Reyranella humidisoli: one gene and its partners. Each later gene encodes a partner of the first gene's protein in a complex. Links are inferred from orthologs where the notes say so. Each region holds a gene or a part of one and is shown in the gene's direction. Other genes may lie near its edges.

Region 1 (6,367 bases):
GGTAAAGAATCGCTGGTCCTCGGCCGCGACGAAGGCCTCGAGTACGCGCTTGGGCATGGCAGCGACCGGAACGAATACGCGCTTCTCGCGGGCATACTCGGCCAGCAGCTTGCCGTCGGCGGCATAGAGCCGGGTCAGGGTCGCCGGCTGGTAGTCGGCCAGTTGCTTGTGATCGGGCAGCCCGTGACTGAAATGCCAGAAAAGGCCTGCGACGGTCCCGGTACCGACAATGAGGACGGCAGTGGCGAACGCCAGGCTGATCTTTATGAAGTTGAGCACGGTCACTTTCTACGCGGCACCCAAAGGGCCTTCAATGTCGCAGAATGCCTCGCACTTATGCCTTTCTTGTGGCGCCGAAATAGGCGTCCACGGACGCCCGCAGCGCCCGGGCAAGGGCCAACTGGTGCTGACGGACGGTCAGAAGCTTCTCGTCCTGCGAATTGGAGAGATAGCCCAATTCCACCAGCGCGGCCGGAATGTCGGGGGAGGTCAGCACGGCGAAGCCCGCCTGCCTGTGGGTGCGCGGCAACAGCCTTACGCCGTTGCGGGCGAAGGTGGCGACGACCGTGTCCGCAAGACGACGGGAGTCGTTCACAGTCCCCCGCTGGCTCATGGCCACGAGCGTCTGGGCCACATTGTCGGGCTGATCGGACAGCCTCATGCCTGAAACGACCATGCCGGCACGGTTTTCCCGAGCGGCCAATGCAGCCGCTTCGCGGTCCGTCGCCTCCTCCGACAATGTGTACACCGATGCACCCCGCACATCGTTGTCGCTGTGCGCATCCGCATGGAGCGAAAGGAAGAGATCGGCCTTGGCGGCCTGGGCGCGAGCGACACGTTCACGTAGCGCGACATAACTGTCCGTGTTCCGCGACAGCAGGACCCTGTAACGGTTGCCGGCCAGCAGTTCGCGTTGCAGGTCGCGCGCGATCGCCAGAACGACGCTCTTCTCCTGGGTCCCTCGGCCGCCCAGGGCGCCCGGATCGCGGCCGCCATGGCCGGGGTCGAGAAACACCAGTTTAGGCCGGGCCATCGGCACGGTCGGCGTCGGCTTCTTGACCGATTTCTGGCGCTTCGAGGGTGCCGCCAGGGCGCCCCCTGCCCCCATTCCAAGCACACTCACGCCGGCCAGAACGGCGAGCAAATGACGGCGGCGGAAATCGGACATGGCGAACGCCAAGGGTCAAAGAGGGATGAAATTTGTTTGAATATTATTAAACCAATATCAGAAAAGAGACTGTAATTCCAAATATTTTCAATGCCTTAAAAGATCAAATTCATGCGACACAATCTTTTGATTGTAGGCCCGTTCGCAACCCCGTATGTTGCGTTCCGCGAGCAGTCGCCGTCGTTCGTAGCGCGCCTTAGGGTCGCGCTCCGACGGCAGTTTCCGAGCCAGACTGGGCTCGCGCCTTTGCAGAAATGGGGGCGCGGCCGGTCTGCGGAGAGACTGTCAGGCAGGCGGTGGCTATCAGGAAACTCGAGGTTGGCAGGACCCAGTCGTGGTCCGGCGGCGTGAAGCTTCCCCGTCTTGGCCAGAGTTGGCCGTTCGGCGGGTCGATGACGCACCGCTCCCCTCGCACGACGGAGGCGACATGGCCGCCGGTCGCTCGCACCGGTAGGGATCGGACGCCTCGGAGCGAGCCCATGGCAAGGCGTATGCTCATCGATGCAAGTCACCCGGAAGAGACCCGGGTCGTTGTGGTCGATGGAACGAGACTTGAAGAATTCGACTTCGAAACCGCGAGCCGCAAGCCCCTGAAGGGCAACATCTATCTCGCGAAAGTCATCCGCATCGAACCGTCGCTGCAGGCGGCGTTCGTCGAGTATGGCGGCAACCGGCACGGCTTCCTGGCCTTTTCGGAAATCCACCCGGACTATTATCAAATCCCCGTCGCTGACCGCGAACGGCTGATCGCCGAACAGCATCGCCTGCACGCCGAGGCTGAAGAGGACGAGCCGCGCCGGCGCAATCGCGTCGACCGCACCGACATCGAAGAGGCCCGCGAAGCGGCCGCCTCGGAAGCGGTCCCCGCCCCCGACGCCCCGACCGACGCGGTTGCGGGCGAGCCTGGCCCCGAGGCGCCGGGCTTCGAGGCGGCGTCCGCCGAAACGGCCGTTACGGAAACCGTCGCGGTCGAGACGACCACCATCGAACCGGAATCGCAGGCCCAGCCCGCGGAAATTCCCGTCGAGCGCCTCGATGGACCGGTTCACGTCGAGCCTGCCCTCTCCGAAACGGCTGTAGAGACGGCCCCCGTCGAGACAGCGGAAGCCGCCCCGGCCTCCGAACCCGCAGCCGAAGGCGAGACCGTCGCGACCACGGAAGGCACCGATCAGCCCGTCGAAACGGACGGCGCGGTTTCGACCGATCCGGCCGAGGCGCCGCAGCCGGACGTCACGGTCGAGACGCTGGGCGGCGACGAGGTCGTGGAGGAACGCGAGACGCGCGAGCGTCGTCGCCGCAACCCGATCCGCCAGTACAAGATCCAGGAAGTCATCAAGCGCCGGCAGATCCTGCTGGTGCAGGTCGTCAAGGAAGAGCGCGGCAACAAGGGCGCGGCGCTCACCACCTACCTCTCGCTGGCCGGCCGCTACTGCGTGCTGATGCCCAACGCCGGTCGTGGCGGCGGCATCTCGCGCAAGATCTCCAACCCCGCCGACCGCAAGCGGATGAAGGAGATGCTGAGCGACCTCGACGTGCCGCAGGGCATGGGCGTGATCCTGCGCACTGCAGGGCTGGAACGCTCCAACATCGACATCAAGCGCGACTACGAATACCTGTCGCGGCTCTGGGATTCGATCCGCGAGATCACGATGCGCTCGACGGCGCCGGCGCTGATCTACGAGGAAGGCGATCTCATCAAGCGGTCGCTGCGGGACATCTACGACACCGACATCGCGCAGGTGCTCGTCGAGGGCGAGGCGGGCTTCCAGGGTGCCGCGGAGTTCATGCGCCAGCTGGTGCCGCACCAGGCGAACAAGGTCGAGCTCTACAAGGAGCCGATTCCCCTCTTCCACCGCTACCAGGTGGAGAACCAGTTCGACGCCATGCATTCGCCGACGGTGCAGCTCCGCTCCGGCGGCTACATCGTCATCAATCCGACCGAGGCGCTGGTCGCCATCGACGTCAACTCGGGCCGCTCCACCAAGGAGCGGAACATCGAGGAGACGGCGCTGCGCACCAACATCGAGGCGGCCGAGGAGATCGCCCGCCAGGTCCGCCTGCGCGACCTCGCCGGCCTGATCGTGATCGACTTCATCGACATGGAGGAGACGCGTCACCAGCGCCAGGTCGAGCACAAGGTGAAGGACTCGATGCGCACCGATCGCGCGCGCATCCAGATCGGACGCATCTCCGCGTTCGGCCTGCTCGAGATGTCGCGCCAGCGGCTGCGTCCCAGCCTGCTGGAGCACTCGACCGAGGTCTGCCCGCACTGCGCCGGCACCGGCCGCATCCGCTCGCTCGAATCCGCCTCGCTCCATGCGCTGCGCGCGATCGAGGAGGAAGGCGTGCGGCGCCGCGCCAGCGAGATCGCGGTCAGCGTTCCGCCGAACGTGGCACTCTACCTGCTCAACCAGAAGCGCCATTCGCTGTCGGAGATCGAGCAGCGCTACGGCTTCACGGTCATCGTCGAGGCCGACGAGGAACTCCACGCCGCCGATTGCGAGATCGAGCGCGTGCGGTCCCGTCGCGAGGACCATCGCAACGACAGCCGGCCGGCGCCCGAACTGGCGCGCGCCAGCTATGAGGAAGCATCCGGCGACGAGGCTTCGTCCGACGAGGGCGAGACCGTCGAGGCCCGCGAGGTTGACGAGCGCGGCGAAGAGGGTGGCGCGGACGAGGAAGGTGCCGAGGGTCGCGGCCGTCGCCGTCGCCGTCGTCGCCGTCGTGGTGGGCGCCGCGAGGACGGCGAAGGCTCCGACCAGCCACAGGCTGCCGGCGAGGCCAGCGAGGGCGGAGAGTCACGCCTCAACGGTGCGGCCGAGGAAGATGCCGAGGGCGATGCGCCCGAAGGTGAACCCGATAGCGCCCGCGCCGACGATGACGGCGCCGAGGGCGATCGTCCGGAAGGCGAGTCCAACGGCGACGATCGCAACGGCCGCCGTCGACGCGGTCGCCGCGGTGGCCGCCGCCGCCGTCGCGAGAACGGCGAAGGCGAGCCGCTGCAGGGAGTAGGCCAGGCAGCGGACGGTCATGCCAACGAAGACCAAGCCGGCTCCCAAGGCGAGGAACGCGCCGAGAACGGTCATGACACGAGTGAGCCGAATAGCGCTCACGAGCCGCCGGCCTCGCCGCCGACGCCGCTGGAAGCCATGCCGGTCGAGCACATGCCGGTGGAACGCGCGCCCTTCGATCCCGGTGAGCCGGTGAACGTTGAAGCCGCTCCGCCGCCCCCGCCCCCGGCCCCACCGGTGGTCGCGTCGGCGCCGCAGCCGATCGTGATCCCGGAACCGGAGCCCGCTCCTGCGCCGCCGCCGGTCCCCGTGATCGACGCGCCGCCGGAGAAGCCCAAGCGCGGCTGGTGGCGGCGCTAGGCAGGACTCGCAGCATGCGCCGCCGTTCCCTGATCGTCGGTGCTGCTGCGCTGCCCTTCGGCAGCGCAGCGAAGGCGGATACTTTTCCGAACGGCCCGTTCCGCATCATCGTGCCGTTCGGTCCGGGCTCGGCGACCGACCAGAGCGCCCGTAACGTCGCCGAGGGCTTGAACAAGGTCTTCGGTGTTCCGGCCGTCGTCGAGAACAAGCCGGGGGCCAATGGCGCCATTGCCGCCGAAGTCGCCGCCAAGGCGAAGCCCGACGGCCAGACCATCTTCGTCTGCTCCAACACCGCCGCGGCGTCGAATGTCGCGATGATGAAGTCCCTGCCCTACGACCCGCTCAAGGACTTCGAACCGGTGACGATCATCGGCCGCGCGCCGGTGTTCATGATCGTGAACCCGAAGGTCGAGGCGAAGACGGCGGGCGAGTTCGTCGCGCTGTGCAAGCGCCAGCCGGGCAAGATAAACTTCGGCTCGGGCAGTGCCTCGACGCGCATCTCGGGCGAACTGCTCAAGGCCAAGGCCGGCATCGACATGATGCACGTGCCCTACAAGAGCACACCCGCAGCACTGCAGGACACGATGGCCGGCCACGTGCAGATGTGCTTCGCCGATCCGGTCACCAGCCTGCCGCAGGTCAAGGCCGGGACGGTGCGTTGCCTCGGTGTCGGCAGCCGCGGCCGCTATCCGCTCACACCCGACATCCCGACGCTGATCGAACAGGGCATTCCCGACTTCGAGCTGATGACCTGGACCGGCATCCTGATGCCGAGCGGCGTGCCGCAGCCGGTCATGGCGAAGCTGCGCGAGGCCATGCTCAAGGCCATCACCGATCCGGCCTATGTCGAACGACAGGCCCAGGGCGGCTCGGAAATCGCGCCGTGCACGCCCGAGGAGATGCGGCGCATCATGGTCGCCGAGATCGCGCTCTACCGCGAGATGATGAAAGTTGCCGGCATCGAGCCGGAGTAGCCTGGCCCGCCGATATCAACGCTCGGCATCGACGGCGCGCCATTCGTGCGTGAGCTGGTCGAGTATGGCCTTGAGGTCCTTGGGCAGCGGCCCCTGCTCGGCCGCGGCGAAACTGTCGGCAAGCTGCTCGGGCTTGGACGCGCCGATGATAGGCGTGGTGATCGCCGGATTGGAAAGCGTCCAGCGCATCGCCAGGACGGCCATGCTCATGCCCGCCTCGGCCGCGACGCCACGGATCGCCTCGATGGTCTCGAACTCGCGCCGGTGCCAGTAACGCTCCTGGTAGCGGGCGCCTGCGGTGCCGAGCTGGAAGCGTGAGCCTTGCGGCGGGGGCGCCTCGCCATTGTACTTGCCCGTAAGAAGACCGCCGGCCAGAGGATTGTAGGGGATCACCGCGATCCCTTCCTCCTCGCACAACGGCAGCAGGTCGCGTTCGTAGCTGCGGAACAATAAATTGTAGCGCGGCTGCACCGAATCGATGCGGACGGTGTTCTTCACCTCGGCGCGGCCGATCCCGCGCGCCACTTTGTGCGCCGGCCAGTTGGAGACGCCGACGTAGCGCGCCTTGCCCTGCCGCACGACCGTGTCGAGCGCATCCATCGTCTCGTCGAGCGGTGTCCCCGGATCGTGGCGATGAAGTTGATAGAGGTCGACATAGTCGGTGCCGAGCCGCCTCAGCGACGCCTCGATCGCCTCCAGCACATGCTTGCGCGACGTGCCCTGCTCCCAGGGATGCCGCCCCATGACGCCGCCGCACTTGGTCGCCACGATGTAGTGGTGACGCTTGCCCTTCAGTCAGTTGCCGACGATCTGCTCGGTGCGGCCCACCGTGTCGCGCATGCCGCCCAGCGGAT
Region 2 (5,856 bases), on another replicon or contig:
CGGCGAACAGGCCGAGCAGCCTGTGCCAGGCCGTCTGGTAGATGAGGGCTGCAGCGCCCGACAGAAAGAACAATCCGAAAAGTATCGTTTGCCGGATGTGATCCGACTGCCGCCTCAAATTCATGCTTGCAGCCTGCCTGAACCAATGGCTGGCGCGCAACAACTTGCGGGCTTAAACCCCTCCGCCATGGCGCGAAGAAAAAAGGGCGAGAAGGTCGACGGGTGGATCGTGCTCGACAAGCCTGTCGGTCTCGGTTCGACACCGGCGGTGAGCCGCGTGCGGCGGCTGTTCGGCGCCCAGAAGGCCGGGCATGGCGGCACGCTGGATCCACTGGCCAGCGGCATCCTGCCGATCGCGCTCGGCGAGGCGACCAAGACGGTGCCGTTCATCATGGACGGGCGGAAGGAATACCGCTTCACCCTGCGGTTCGGTGAAGCCCGCTCGACCGAAGATGCCGAGGGCGAGGTAACGGCGACCAGCGACGCCCGGCCGACCGACGATGCACTTCGCGCGGCACTCCCGGCCTTCGTGGGCGAGATCGAGCAGATGCCGCCGGCCTTCTCGGCGCTGAAAATCGATGGAAAGCGTGCCTACGACCTCGCCCGAGCCGGTGAGACAGTCCAACTGAAGCCGCGCCAGGTCCTGATCGAGCGGCTGGAGATGGTCGGCCGGCCTGACAGGGACCACGCAGATTTTGTGGTCGGCTGCGGCAAGGGCACCTATATCCGGTCTCTCGGCCGCGATCTGGCAAAGGCGGTGGGGACCGTCGGACACCTGTCGGCGCTGCGCCGGACGGTCGTGGGACCCTTCCGCGAGGAGGGGGCCATTTCGCTTTCCAAACTGGAGGCCCTCGGGCATATTCCCGCGCTCTTCGGGGCCTTGGCTCCCGTTGCGACCGCGCTGGACGACATCCCGGCGCTGGCCATGACGGAGGCACAAGCGGACCGGTTGCGCCAAGGCCAGCCTGTTCTCTTGACCCGGGACGCACCTCCGTCCGGCGCACTTGTTCGCGCCGAGGTCGGCAGCAGGCTCGTGGCGCTGGTCCGTTCGGACGGCGTCGCTCTCCAGCCGGTGCGCGTGTTCAACCTTTAGTTTCAGGAGATGACCGATGTCGATTACAGCCGACCGCAAGGCGGAGCTGATCAAGGCGTATGCCCAGATCGAAGGCGACACGGGTTCGCCGGAAGTCCAGGTCGCGATCCTCAGCGAGCGTATTTCCAACCTCACCGAGCACTTCAAGGGCCACGCGAAGGACCACCATTCGCGCCGCGGTCTGCTGAAGATGGTTGGCCAGCGCCGCCGCCTGCTCGACTACCTCAAGTCGCGAGACACCAAGCGCTACGCCACGTTGATCGAGCGTCTGGGTCTGCGTCGCTGACCCTTCGGCCCCATCCTTGCGATGGGGCCTTTTCGCGTCGCGTCGTGCGGTCCCCGTGAGTTCGGCCGCCTGACGCGACATCGCAGTAACCGGGAAGGCAGGGGCGAGAGCAAACGCCTGTCCCGGTCCTGCCGGCGCAAGGGCGCCGGTGGGCGGTCGCCGCCAAACGGGGGCAGTCGACCGTGATGGAAAGGATGAATGAGATGTTTGAAGTTTTTCGCAAGGAAATCGACTGGGCCGGGCGCAAGCTCGTGCTGGAGACCGGCAAGATCGCGCGCCAGGCCGACGGCGCCGTCATGGCGAGCTACGGCGGCACCACGGTGCTGGCTGCCGTCGTGTTCGAGAAGAAGCCGAAGCCCGGCCTCGATTTCTTCCCGCTGACCGTGAACTACCAGGAGAAGGCTTTCGCAGCGGGCAAGATCCCCGGCGGCTTCTTCAAGCGTGAGGGCCGTCCCAGCGAGAAGGAAATCCTCACCTCGCGCCTGATCGACCGCCCGATCCGCCCGCTGTTCCACGAGAGCTATCGCAACGAGACGCTGGTCGTCGTCACGACGCTCGCCCACGATCTCGAGAACGATCCCGACATCCTGGCGATGGTGGCCACGTCGGCCGCGCTCACGATCTCCGGCGTGCCCTTCATGGGCCCGATCGGCGCGGCGCGCGTCGGCTATGTCGACGGCCAGTACGTCGTCAACCCGACCAAGGTGCAGCTCGAGAAGAGCACGCTCGACCTCGTCGTCGCCGGCACCAAGGAAGGCGTGCTGATGGTCGAGTCGGAAGCCAAGGAGCTTTCCGAGGACGTGATGCTGGGTGCCGTCATGGAGGCCCATCGCTCGTTCCAGCCGGTGATCGACGCGATCATCCAGCTCGCCGAGCATTGCGCCAAGGAGCCGCTGCCGCTCACCGATCCGTCGGAAGCGTCGAAGACGGTGGCTGCCAAGCTCACGGCGGAAATGCGGGCTAAGCTGGTCGAGGCGTTCGCCGAGACCCAGAAGCAGGCCCGCCAGGCCAAGATCGGCGCGGTGAAGGCCGAGGCCAAGAAGCTGTTCGAGGGCGACGAGGCCGCACTGGCCGCGTTCGGCGAGCAGTTCGGCAACCTCGAGGCCGACGTGGTGCGTACAGCCATCCTCGACACCGGCAAGCGCATCGACGGCCGCGACACCAAGACCGTCCGTCCGATCGTGGCCGAGGTCGGCATCCTGCCGCGCGCCCACGGCTCGTCGCTGTTCACCCGCGGCGAAACGCAGGCGCTGGTCGTGGCCACGCTCGGCACCGGCCAGGACGAGCAGATCATCGACGCGCTCGAGGGCGAGTACCGCGAGCACTTCATGCTGCACTACAACTTCCCTCCGTACTCGGTGGGTGAAGTCCGGCGCATGGGCTCGCCCGGCCGCCGCGAGATCGGCCACGGCAAGCTCGCCTTCCGCGCGCTGCGTCCGATGCTGCCGTCCAAGGAGAAGTTCCCGTACACGATCCGCATCGTGTCGGAGATCACCGAGTCGAACGGTTCCTCGTCGATGGCCTCGGTCTGCGGCGGCTCGCTGTCGCTGATGGACGCCGGCGTGCCGATGGAACGTCCGGTGGCCGGTATCGCCATGGGCCTGATCAAGGAAGGCGAGCGCTTCGCCGTCCTGTCGGACATCCTGGGCGACGAGGATCACCTCGGCGACATGGACTTCAAGGTGGCCGGTACCGAGAAGGGCATCACCTCGCTGCAGATGGACATCAAGATCACCTCGATCACCGAGGAGATCATGAAGGTCGCTCTGGGCCAGGCGAAGGACGGCCGCATCCACATCCTCGGCGAAATGGCCAAGGGTCTGGGCGGTGCGCGTGACGGCGTCGCGGCGACCGCGCCGCGCATCACGCAGTTCACGATCCCCAAGGACAAGATCCGCGAAGTGATCGGCACGGGCGGCAAGGTGATCCGCGAGATCACCGAGCAGACCGGCACCAAGATCGACATCGAGGACGACGGCACGATCAAGGTCGCGGCGGTGGATGCCACGGCCGGCCAGCGCGCCATCGACTGGATCAAGGGCATCGTGGCCGAGCCGGAAGTCGGCGTGATCTACACCGGCAAGGTCGTGAAGACCGTCGAGTTCGGCGCCTTCGTGAACTTCCTCGGTGCGCGCGACGGCCTCGTGCACATCTCGGAACTGGCGCCGCGCCGCGTCGCCAAGGTGAACGACGTGGTGAAGGAAGGCGACCAGGTGAAGGTCAAGGTCCTGGGCGTCGACGACCGCGGCAAGGTCCGCCTCTCGATGAAGGCGGTCGACCAGGAGACGGGCGAGGACATCTCGAACAAGCCGGTCGACGAAGCTCCCGCTGCCGGCGCGTAGTCGTCACTCGATCGATAACGGAAACGGCGGCCCACGGGCCGCCGTTTTTGTTTGTCGCGGTCTCAAGCGTCATCCAACGGGCTCGGGGTCTGGCCCAAACTGCCTGAGGGTGGAACCTGATCCGTGTCCGTTCGTTGTCGGACGTCATAGGCGATTGGCATTCGTCGACCGGCGAAGCCCATCCAAGCTCTACGCCTCCGGCGGCGCGAAGCACCCAAGGCTTGTCTCGCAATGCCACGGAGTGCGTCCTGTGTCGGTCATGCATCGCCTTCGCGCTTACCACGCTCTATTGGTCGTTCTTGCCGTCGCCGCTTATGCCACGGGCGAAACGGGCCTTGTTCATGCGTGGCTGGGCTATGTGGTTTCCGCGGTGCTGATCGGGCGGGTGCTGTGGTCCCTGACGGGCGCGCCTCAACTGGGATTGATGCGGTTCTATCCTCAGTTCGCCGGTCTGAAACTCGGCAGCGCCATGACCCATCCAGCCATCAGTCGGACGCTTCTTCTCGGCATCGGCATGTCCCTGATCGGGGTGTCCGCAACAGGCATCGCCCTAGATCGTGGCCGGTCGGTGGGCTTGGGCGCTGAAAGCGCCGTTGCGGTGCCTGGCGCCAAAGGGCCGACGGAAAAGCAGGTCGAAGCCGCGACCTCGCCGAAGGACAACAGGAAGCACGAAGAGTCGGAAGGCCCCCTGTCGGAGGTGCACGAGTTCCTCGCGAACCTCCTGGCAGGTCTCGTTTCCCTACACGTTGCCTATCTGCTGCTGTTCAAGTGGCCTCTCGCACGCTTCATGCTTTTCCTGGATGGCGCGAAGCGGTAGATCACCCGTCAATCTCGATGGCGGCAGCTTGCTTCGTCTGGTGTGCGGCCCGACTATTTCTTGGATGGGGCCATGAAGATCTCGCGACGTTTGCTGACGAACCTCCTGTGCGTGATTTTCCTGTCGAGCGCGTTTCAAAGTCAGGCCCAGCCCCTGACCGGGACGCCGGCGCCCCCGGCCTTCAAGTTCACTACGCCGATGCCGCCCGGCGTGGTCGTGCCCGACAGCGTCGATACGCGCCTCGGGACGTTGCGCTTTCAGGGCGGCGTGCCGGACCAGGCCAGCACCGACAGGATCTACGACAATCTCGACTTCCAGCGCGCGGTGCAGGCCTATCTGCTCGCCCTTCCGGTGGTCAACCAGATGGCCAACCGCGCAGCCATCCTCGCGATGGGCCCGGCGAATACCACCGTGCCGATCTGGGAGCAGCTGGTCGACTCCCGCACCGTCGAACTGACGGCCAACGACAACACGCCCTACACGTGGTTCTGGATCGACCTGCGCAAGGGTCCGCTGGTGGTCGAGGCGCCGCCCAAGGTTCTCGGCACGGTCAACGACATCTGGTACCGCTGGGCCGGCGATATCGGCTTCACCGGGCCGGACCGTGGCGAGGGTGGCAAGTACATCGTCCTGCCGCCCGGCTACACGGGCGACGTGCCGCCGGGATATCACGTGATCCGTCCGGGCAGCCTCAGCGTCTGGATCGTCTGGCGCAGCTTCGTCGTCGACGGCAGTCCGGCGCCGGGCGTGGAACTCGTGAAGAAGGTGACGAAGGTCTATCCGCTCGGACAGTCCGCCACGCCGCCGGCGATGAACTTCGTCGACATGTCGGGCAAGCCCTTCAACATGGTGGGCCCCGGGGACTTCCGCTTCTGGGAGCTGCTGAACGCGGCCGTGCAGAACGAACCGACCGAATCGCTCGATCTCACGACGCTCGGATTCTGGGCGTCGATCGGCATCCAGAAGGGCAAGCCCTTCGCGCCCGACGAGCGGATGAAGAAGATCCTCGCCGAAGCGGCCGCCGTGGGCGATGCGACGGGCCGGACGATCTTCTACCGGAACCGCGAGAAGGAGGCGTTGTTCTTCGACAACCGGAAATGGAAGCGCCCGTTCATCGGCGGCTACAAGTTCGAGTGGCAACCCGGCGTGGCCAACCTCACCGGCAGCGCGATGTATTTCTTCGCGGCCACCGGCGTCACGCCGGCGATGGACACGCAGGTCGTGGGCGAGGGCTCGACCTATCCGTGGACGGCGACCGACTCGGACAACAACCCGCTCGACGGCGGCAAGAGCTACAGGCTGCGCCTTCCGCCACGCG
Region 3 (5,867 bases), on another replicon or contig:
GCCGGCCTTCGCCCCAAGCTGGCGCAGAGTGCCGAGGAGAAGCAGACCATCGTACACCTCGTCGCCGCCGGCCTGGGCGTGGCGATCGTGCCGCGGTCGGCGGCACGCCTGGGTGTCACGGGCGTCCGCTTCGTGCCGCTCGCCTCCCGCGACGCGCTCGGCCTCGACCTCCTGCCGATGGCAGCCGCCTGGCTGCGCAACGCACGCGACCCGCTGCGCGACGAAATCCTCGACCTGCTCCGCCTGCACCTGCCGCGCTACGCGGCGGGGGTGTAAGGCTCAACGTCCAATAAGCCTACGCCGCGCGCTCGAGGTAGCTCTCGAAGACGCCGACATGGACGAAGGCCGGGTCGGCGGAGTCCGACCACAGGTCGCGCGAATCGAAACGGACGTCGTAAGTCGGCTCGTCTTCGGCTTCGATGCCGTGGCCATGGGCGTCGGGGAACGGGTAGGGCGGCGACACGCCGACCACGACGCCGCTCTTGCCGCGAATGTAGCCCGGCATGCGGACGTGACCCGGAACGTAATCCGTCTTCACCGTGACCTTGTCGCCGACCTTCAGCGTCTCGCGCGTGGCGACGTTGCCGCGGCCGGGTGCGCTGGGCGAGGAAAGCGGGAAGGCGCCTCCGGCGCGGCGATCCAGCTCCTCCTGGGTGAGGATGCCTTTCTCCACGCACAGGGTCGCGAGGCTCGTCAACGAGCGTTCGTAGTAGCTGGCCGACAGATAGTGTCGCGGCTCCATGCGCTCGATGGCGTGGCGATACTCGTCCATGTTGAAGATGCCGAGCTTCACGGCCAGCGAATAGAGGGCGTTGACCCGCTTCTCCCACGGTTCGTGGAAGGTCTGGGCGCGGAGCGAATAGCGGACCCGGCCGAAGCCATGCTTGCCGCCGAGATCGTGCATGCCGTCCATGACTGTCTCTCCGTCCTAGAGGCGCGAGACGCCAATCATGGCGTCCTTGGTGACGAGTCCGGCGAGCTTCTCCTCGGACCATCCCTCGGTGCCGGCGGGGCGCACCGGCAGCACCATGTAGCGGGTGTCGGCCGTGGTATCCCAGACGCGGATTTCCATGTCGGCCGGCAGCTCCAGCCCCATCTCCTTCAGCACGGTGCGCGACTGGCGCACGACGCGGGCGCGGTACTCCAGGTCCTTGTACCAGTCCGGCGGCAGGCCGATGATCGAGAAGGCCGTGCACGAGCAGAGGGTGCAGCAGATCACGTTGTGAACCTTCGGCGTGTTCTCCAGCACGACCAGGTGCCGGTGATGCGGCGGCATCGACAGGCCGAGTTCGGTGACGGCGTCGCGGCCGTTGGCGAACAGGCGCTCGCGGAAGGCGGGATCGGTCCAGGCCTTGGCGACCACGCGCGCGCCGTTTTCCGGCACCCATTCCTCCTCGGCGAGATGCTTGAACTCGCGGATGAAATTCTCGGGCTCCATGCCACGCTCCTGGAAGGCTTCCTGGATCGCGTCGACGCGCTTCTCCACGGGGGCGGTGGCTTGGTGGTGGTGAGTCTGATCGGGCATGGTCGCTTCTCCCAGGCGGCAGCGGATCGGGCGGCGGAGTATAGGAAGCGAGGGCCATCGCGTCACTTGCTCCCCGACATGCGCGCGGCTAGAGAGGCCCCGCCCAACAGGAGTTTTTCTCATGAGCGCCATAGCTGAAGTCCGCGGCCGCGAAATCCTCGACAGCCGTGGCAATCCCACCGTCGAAGTGGAGGTCGAACTCGACAGCGGCGCGGTCGGCCGCGCGGCCGTCCCATCCGGCGCCTCGACCGGCGCCCACGAGGCGGTCGAACTGCGCGACGGCGACAAGAAGCGCTACGGCGGCAAGGGCGTTCTGAAGGCGGTAGCGGCGGTGAACGGCGAGATCATGGACCTGCTGTCCGGCCTCGACGCGCTGGAGCAGATCAAGATCGACCGCGCCCTGATCGAGCTCGACGGCACCCCGAACAAGGGCCGCCTCGGCGCCAACGCCATTCTCGGCGTCTCGCTGGCCGTCGCCAAGGCCGCCGCGATGGACAGCGGCCTGCCGCTCTATCGCTATGTCGGCGGTAGCCAGGCCTCGGTGCTGCCGGTGCCGCTGATGAACATCATCAACGGCGGCGCCCATGCCGACAATCCGATCGACATCCAGGAATTCATGATCATGCCGGTGAAGGCGGATCGCTTCGCCGACGCGCTGCGCATGGGCGCGGAAGTCTTCCACGCGCTGCGCGGCCAGCTGCACGATGCCGGCCACAACACCAACGTGGGCGACGAGGGCGGCTTCGCCCCGAACCTCGCCACCGCCGACGAGGCGCTGTCCTTCGTCATGAAGGCGATTGAGAAGGCCGGCTACAAGCCCGGCGAGGACGTCATGCTGGCGCTCGACCCGGCCTCGACCGAGTTCTTCAAGAAGGGCAAGTACGAGATGGAGGGCGAGGGCAAGTCGTTCGATGCCGCCGGCATGGTCGACTACTACGCCGATCTCGTGAAGCGCTACCCGATCGTGTCGATCGAGGACGGCATGGCCGAGGACGACATGAAGGGCTGGAAGGCCATCACCGACAAGCTCGGCAAGAAGATCCAGCTGGTGGGCGACGACCTGTTCGTCACCAACCCGAAGCGCCTGGAGCAGGGCATCAAGGACGGGCTCGCCAACGCGATCCTGGTCAAGGTCAACCAGATCGGCACGCTGACCGAGACGATGGAAGCGGTCTCGATGGCGCGCAACGCCAGCTACGGCGCCGTCATGTCCCACCGTTCGGGCGAGACCGAGGATGCGACCATCGCCGACCTCGCGGTCGCCACCAACTGCGGCCAGATCAAGACCGGCTCGCTGTCGCGCTCTGATCGGCTGGCCAAGTATAACCAGCTCCTGCGCATCGAGGAGCAGCTCGGCACCCAGGCGCGCTACGCCGGGACATCGATCCTGCGGGGTTGAGCTTCGGCGGGACGGGAATGATCAAGGGTCGCTGCGGCGGCCCTTTTTCTTGTTCAGAGGAAGAGGAAAGGTCCTGCGCTGCGCTCAGGATGACACGGCTGTTGGGTCCTATGCAGTGCGCCAACCCCAAAACAGGTGTCATCCTGAGCGCAGCGAAGGATCCTTGCTCTGCCTGTCTAATAGTTGACGAAGTCAAAGACTTGATTGACCATGGCAACCTTCTGGGGAGATTGCCATGGCAGTGTCGTCGCTCGCGTCCCGCATCGAGGCGGTGCGCCGCTTCTCGCGCTTCTACACCCGCCGCATCGGCGTGCTGGAAGAGACCCTCCTGCACAGCCCGTTCACCCTGCCCGAGGGGCGGCTGGTTTACGAGATCGCCAACCGCGACCGTCCGACGGCGCAGGAACTCTGCCGCGATCTCGGCCTCGATCCGGGCTATGTCAGCCGGCTGCTGCAGGCACTGGAGAAGCGGGGCTGCGTCGCGCGCAAGCGGTCGACCGCCGACAAGCGCCAGACCGAGCTGACCCTGACGGCCAAGGGCCAGCGGTTGTGGGCCGCCATGAACGAGCGCTCGCGCCAGGACATCGCGAACCTGCTGGCCGAACTGCCGATCGCGCGCCAGGACAGGCTCGTGAAGGCGCTGGAGACCGTCGAGTCGCTGCTCGACGAGCCGCCGGAAAAGCGCGTGCCCTTTACGCTGCGGCCGCACCAGCCGGGCGACCTCGGCTGGATCATCCGCCGCCAGACCCAGCTCTATGCCACCGAGTATGGCTGGGACGGGACCTTCGAGGCGATGCTCGCGGAGATTTCCGCAAAGTTCATTCGGAAGTTCGACCCGAAGTCGGACAATTGCTGGATCGCCGAGCGCAACGGCGAGATCGCGGGATCGGTCTTCCTCGTGCGCGCCGGCAAGACCACTGGACAGTTGCGCATGCTCTACGTCGAACCCTCGGCGCGCGGCCTCGGCATCGGCCAGAGTCTGGTCGCGGCCTGCATCGAGGATGCCCGCGCGAAGGGCTACAAAAAGCTGATGCTGTGGACCAACGACATCCTGGTCTCGGCCCGCAAGATCTACATCGCGGCCGGCTTCCGGCTCATCCGGGAGGAGAAGCACGACAGTTTCGGCAAGAAGCTGGTCGGGCAGTTCTGGAGCCTCGATCTGTGAGCCGGCCCGGCCCGCTCTGGGCCGCCGCCGGGACCGGCATCCAGGTCGGGGCCGCGATGGTGGCGACGCGCTATGTCGTCGATGCGGCGGGGCCGGGGTCACTGGGCTTCCTGCGCTACCTGATCGGGCTCGTCTGCCTTGTGCCGGCGCTATGGCTGCGGCCCTGGCGAACCATCGCTCCGCGCGATCTCGTGCCGATCGGGCTTCTGGGGATCGGCCAGTTCGCGGCGCTGATCGTGCTGCTGAACTATTCGCTGCTGCACATCCCCGCGGCACGCGCCTCGCTGCTGTTCTCGACCTTCCCGCTGATGACGATGACCCTGTCGGCGCTGCTCGGGCGCGAGCGATTTACGCCAGCCAAGATCGCGGGCGCGCTGCTCACCTTCGCGGGCGTCGCGATCGCGCTGGGAGGGGCGGCGATCACGGCCGAGCCGCAGCACGGGTCAGCGTGGCTGGGCACGGCGGCGGCGCTGGCTTCGGCCTTCTGCGGCGCCGTCTGCTCGATCTCCTACGCGCCCTACGTCGCGCGCTACTCGGCGCTGCCCGTGACCGCCTTTGCCATGTTCGTGGCCGTCCTGGCGCTGGCGGGGATTGCCGGCGCCGAAGGTCTGTTCGCGACGTGGCCCGCCTTCACGGCCGGAGAGGCGGCGGCCATCGTATTCATCGGCGTGTCGAGCGGCATCGGCTTCTTCCTATGGGTCTATGCGCTGGGGAATGCGCCGCCGACGCTGGTCACGATCTTCCTGGGGCTCGGGCCCGTGACGGCGGCGCTGGGCGGCACCGCGCTGCTGGGCGAGCCTCTGCCGGTGGCGGCGTTGCTTGGCCTTGCATGCGTCTTGGCGGGCCTATGGATAGCGCTGAAGCCCGGAGCGCAAGCTGACTAAGAGTCAGCTGCCGCTCTTTTCGCGTCGGCCGCCGCGAAATGTGCCATCTGGTCGGCGTGGACCTTCTTGAACGCGGGTCGGTCGGTGACGCGGGTCACGTAGGCTTCGGTCGCCGGCCGGTCACCGAAGGCGCGGACCTTGCCGACGCGCAGGACGTCCGCCATCAGCAGGTCGGCTGCGGTGAAGCGATCGGCCGCCAACCATTGCCGCCCGCCCAGTACCTTCTCGAGCTGGTCGAGCCGGTTGCCCATCCAGCCGGTGAGGGCATTGTCGGGCTGGCCCGTCATGGTCAGGAACCACCATGGCACGCTCACCATCTCGATCGAGTTGAGCGCGGCGAACATCCACTGAAGGGTCGCGGCTTCCCCGGCAGGATCGCGCGGCATCAGCTTTTCGCTCTTGCGGGCGAGATGCATCAGCCCGGCGCCGCTCTCGAACATTTTCAGGTCGCCATCGGTCAGGAAGGGCACCTGGCCGAACGGCTGCTGCGCCAGGTGATTGGTCTCGCGCCCATCGAACGGCACGGTGCGCACGGAATAGGGGAGACCGGCTTCCTCGCAGGCCCATCGCAGCCGGAGGTCGCGCACGAAGCCGCGCGGGCCCTTGGGCACCCAGTCGTACGTCCAGATGATCAGTCCGCTCATGCCGTCCGCCCTTTCACAGTCGCTAAGCCTCTCCAATCAAACGAAAAATCTTGACGGAAGGCCACCACATGTTGCCATATGCCTGCAGGAACGCCGCATATGTTGTTGAGACCCCGTCAGATTTTGGCTCCCGTCATCTTCGCCACAGTATTCGGTTATTTCGGATACCACCTGGTGAACGGTGACCGCGGCCTGCTGGCCATGGCCCATCTCCAGCGCGAAGTGCTGGTCGCCGAGCAGAACCTCGCCG

Evidence for each region.
Region 2: the proteins of KQ910_RS23215 (region 1) and pnp are in contact, whole or in part, in a cryo-EM structure (PDB 9QH0), measured with the Escherichia coli proteins. The link is inferred for Reyranella humidisoli from one-to-one orthologs.
Region 3: the proteins of KQ910_RS23215 (region 1) and eno are in contact, whole or in part, in a solved structure (PDB 2FYM), measured with the Escherichia coli proteins. The link is inferred for Reyranella humidisoli from one-to-one orthologs.

What each region holds. Positions count from the first base shown.
Region 1 is NZ_JAHOPB010000002.1:993,882-1,000,248, reverse strand. The notes cover bases 1,308-4,739. They hold KQ910_RS23215 (Rne/Rng family ribonuclease), read left to right. Parts: upstream 1,308-1,647; coding sequence 1,648-4,539; downstream 4,540-4,739. Other genes in these bases: KQ910_RS23210 (Bug family tripartite tricarboxylate transporter substrate binding protein), read left to right, coding at 4,554-4,739. In the rest of the region: KQ910_RS23225 (penicillin-binding protein 1A), read right to left, coding at 1-279; KQ910_RS23220 (N-acetylmuramoyl-L-alanine amidase family protein), read right to left, coding at 335-1,168; more of KQ910_RS23210, read left to right, coding at 4,740-5,513. UniProt on the Escherichia coli protein: Endoribonuclease that plays a central role in RNA processing and decay. Required for the maturation of 5S and 16S rRNAs and the majority of tRNAs. Also involved in the degradation of most mRNAs.
Region 2 is NZ_JAHOPB010000001.1:1,097,565-1,103,420, reverse strand. Bases 1,231-4,151 are described here. They hold pnp (polyribonucleotide nucleotidyltransferase), read left to right. Parts: upstream 1,231-1,582; coding sequence 1,583-3,721; downstream 3,722-4,151. Other genes in these bases: KQ910_RS05365 (cytochrome b/b6 domain-containing protein), read left to right, coding at 3,981-4,151; rpsO (30S ribosomal protein S15), read left to right, coding at 1,231-1,379. Outside these bases: KQ910_RS05385 (spermine/spermidine synthase domain-containing protein), read right to left, coding at 1-73; tRNA pseudouridine(55) synthase TruB, read left to right, coding at 98-1,093; more of rpsO, read left to right, coding at 1,110-1,230; more of KQ910_RS05365, read left to right, coding at 4,152-4,538; KQ910_RS05360 (DUF1254 domain-containing protein), read left to right, coding at 4,611-5,856. UniProt on the Escherichia coli protein: Involved in mRNA degradation. Catalyzes the phosphorolysis of single-stranded polyribonucleotides processively in the 3'- to 5'-direction. Also involved, along with RNase II, in tRNA processing.
Region 3 is NZ_JAHOPB010000003.1:339,377-345,243, reverse strand. Bases 854-3,785 are described here. They hold eno (phosphopyruvate hydratase), read left to right. Parts: upstream 854-1,646; coding sequence 1,647-2,924; downstream 2,925-3,785. Other genes in these bases: KQ910_RS25130 (bifunctional helix-turn-helix transcriptional regulator/GNAT family N-acetyltransferase), read left to right, coding at 3,160-3,785; nthA (nitrile hydratase subunit alpha), read right to left, coding at 929-1,525; nthB (nitrile hydratase subunit beta), read right to left, coding at 854-913. Also shown: KQ910_RS25150 (LysR family transcriptional regulator), read left to right, coding at 1-276; more of nthB, read right to left, coding at 296-853; more of KQ910_RS25130, read left to right, coding at 3,786-4,089; KQ910_RS25125 (DMT family transporter), read left to right, coding at 4,086-4,973; KQ910_RS25120 (glutathione S-transferase family protein), read right to left, coding at 4,970-5,617; KQ910_RS25115 (FtsB family cell division protein), read left to right, coding at 5,696-5,867. UniProt on the Escherichia coli protein: Catalyzes the reversible conversion of 2-phosphoglycerate (2-PG) into phosphoenolpyruvate (PEP). It is essential for the degradation of carbohydrates via glycolysis.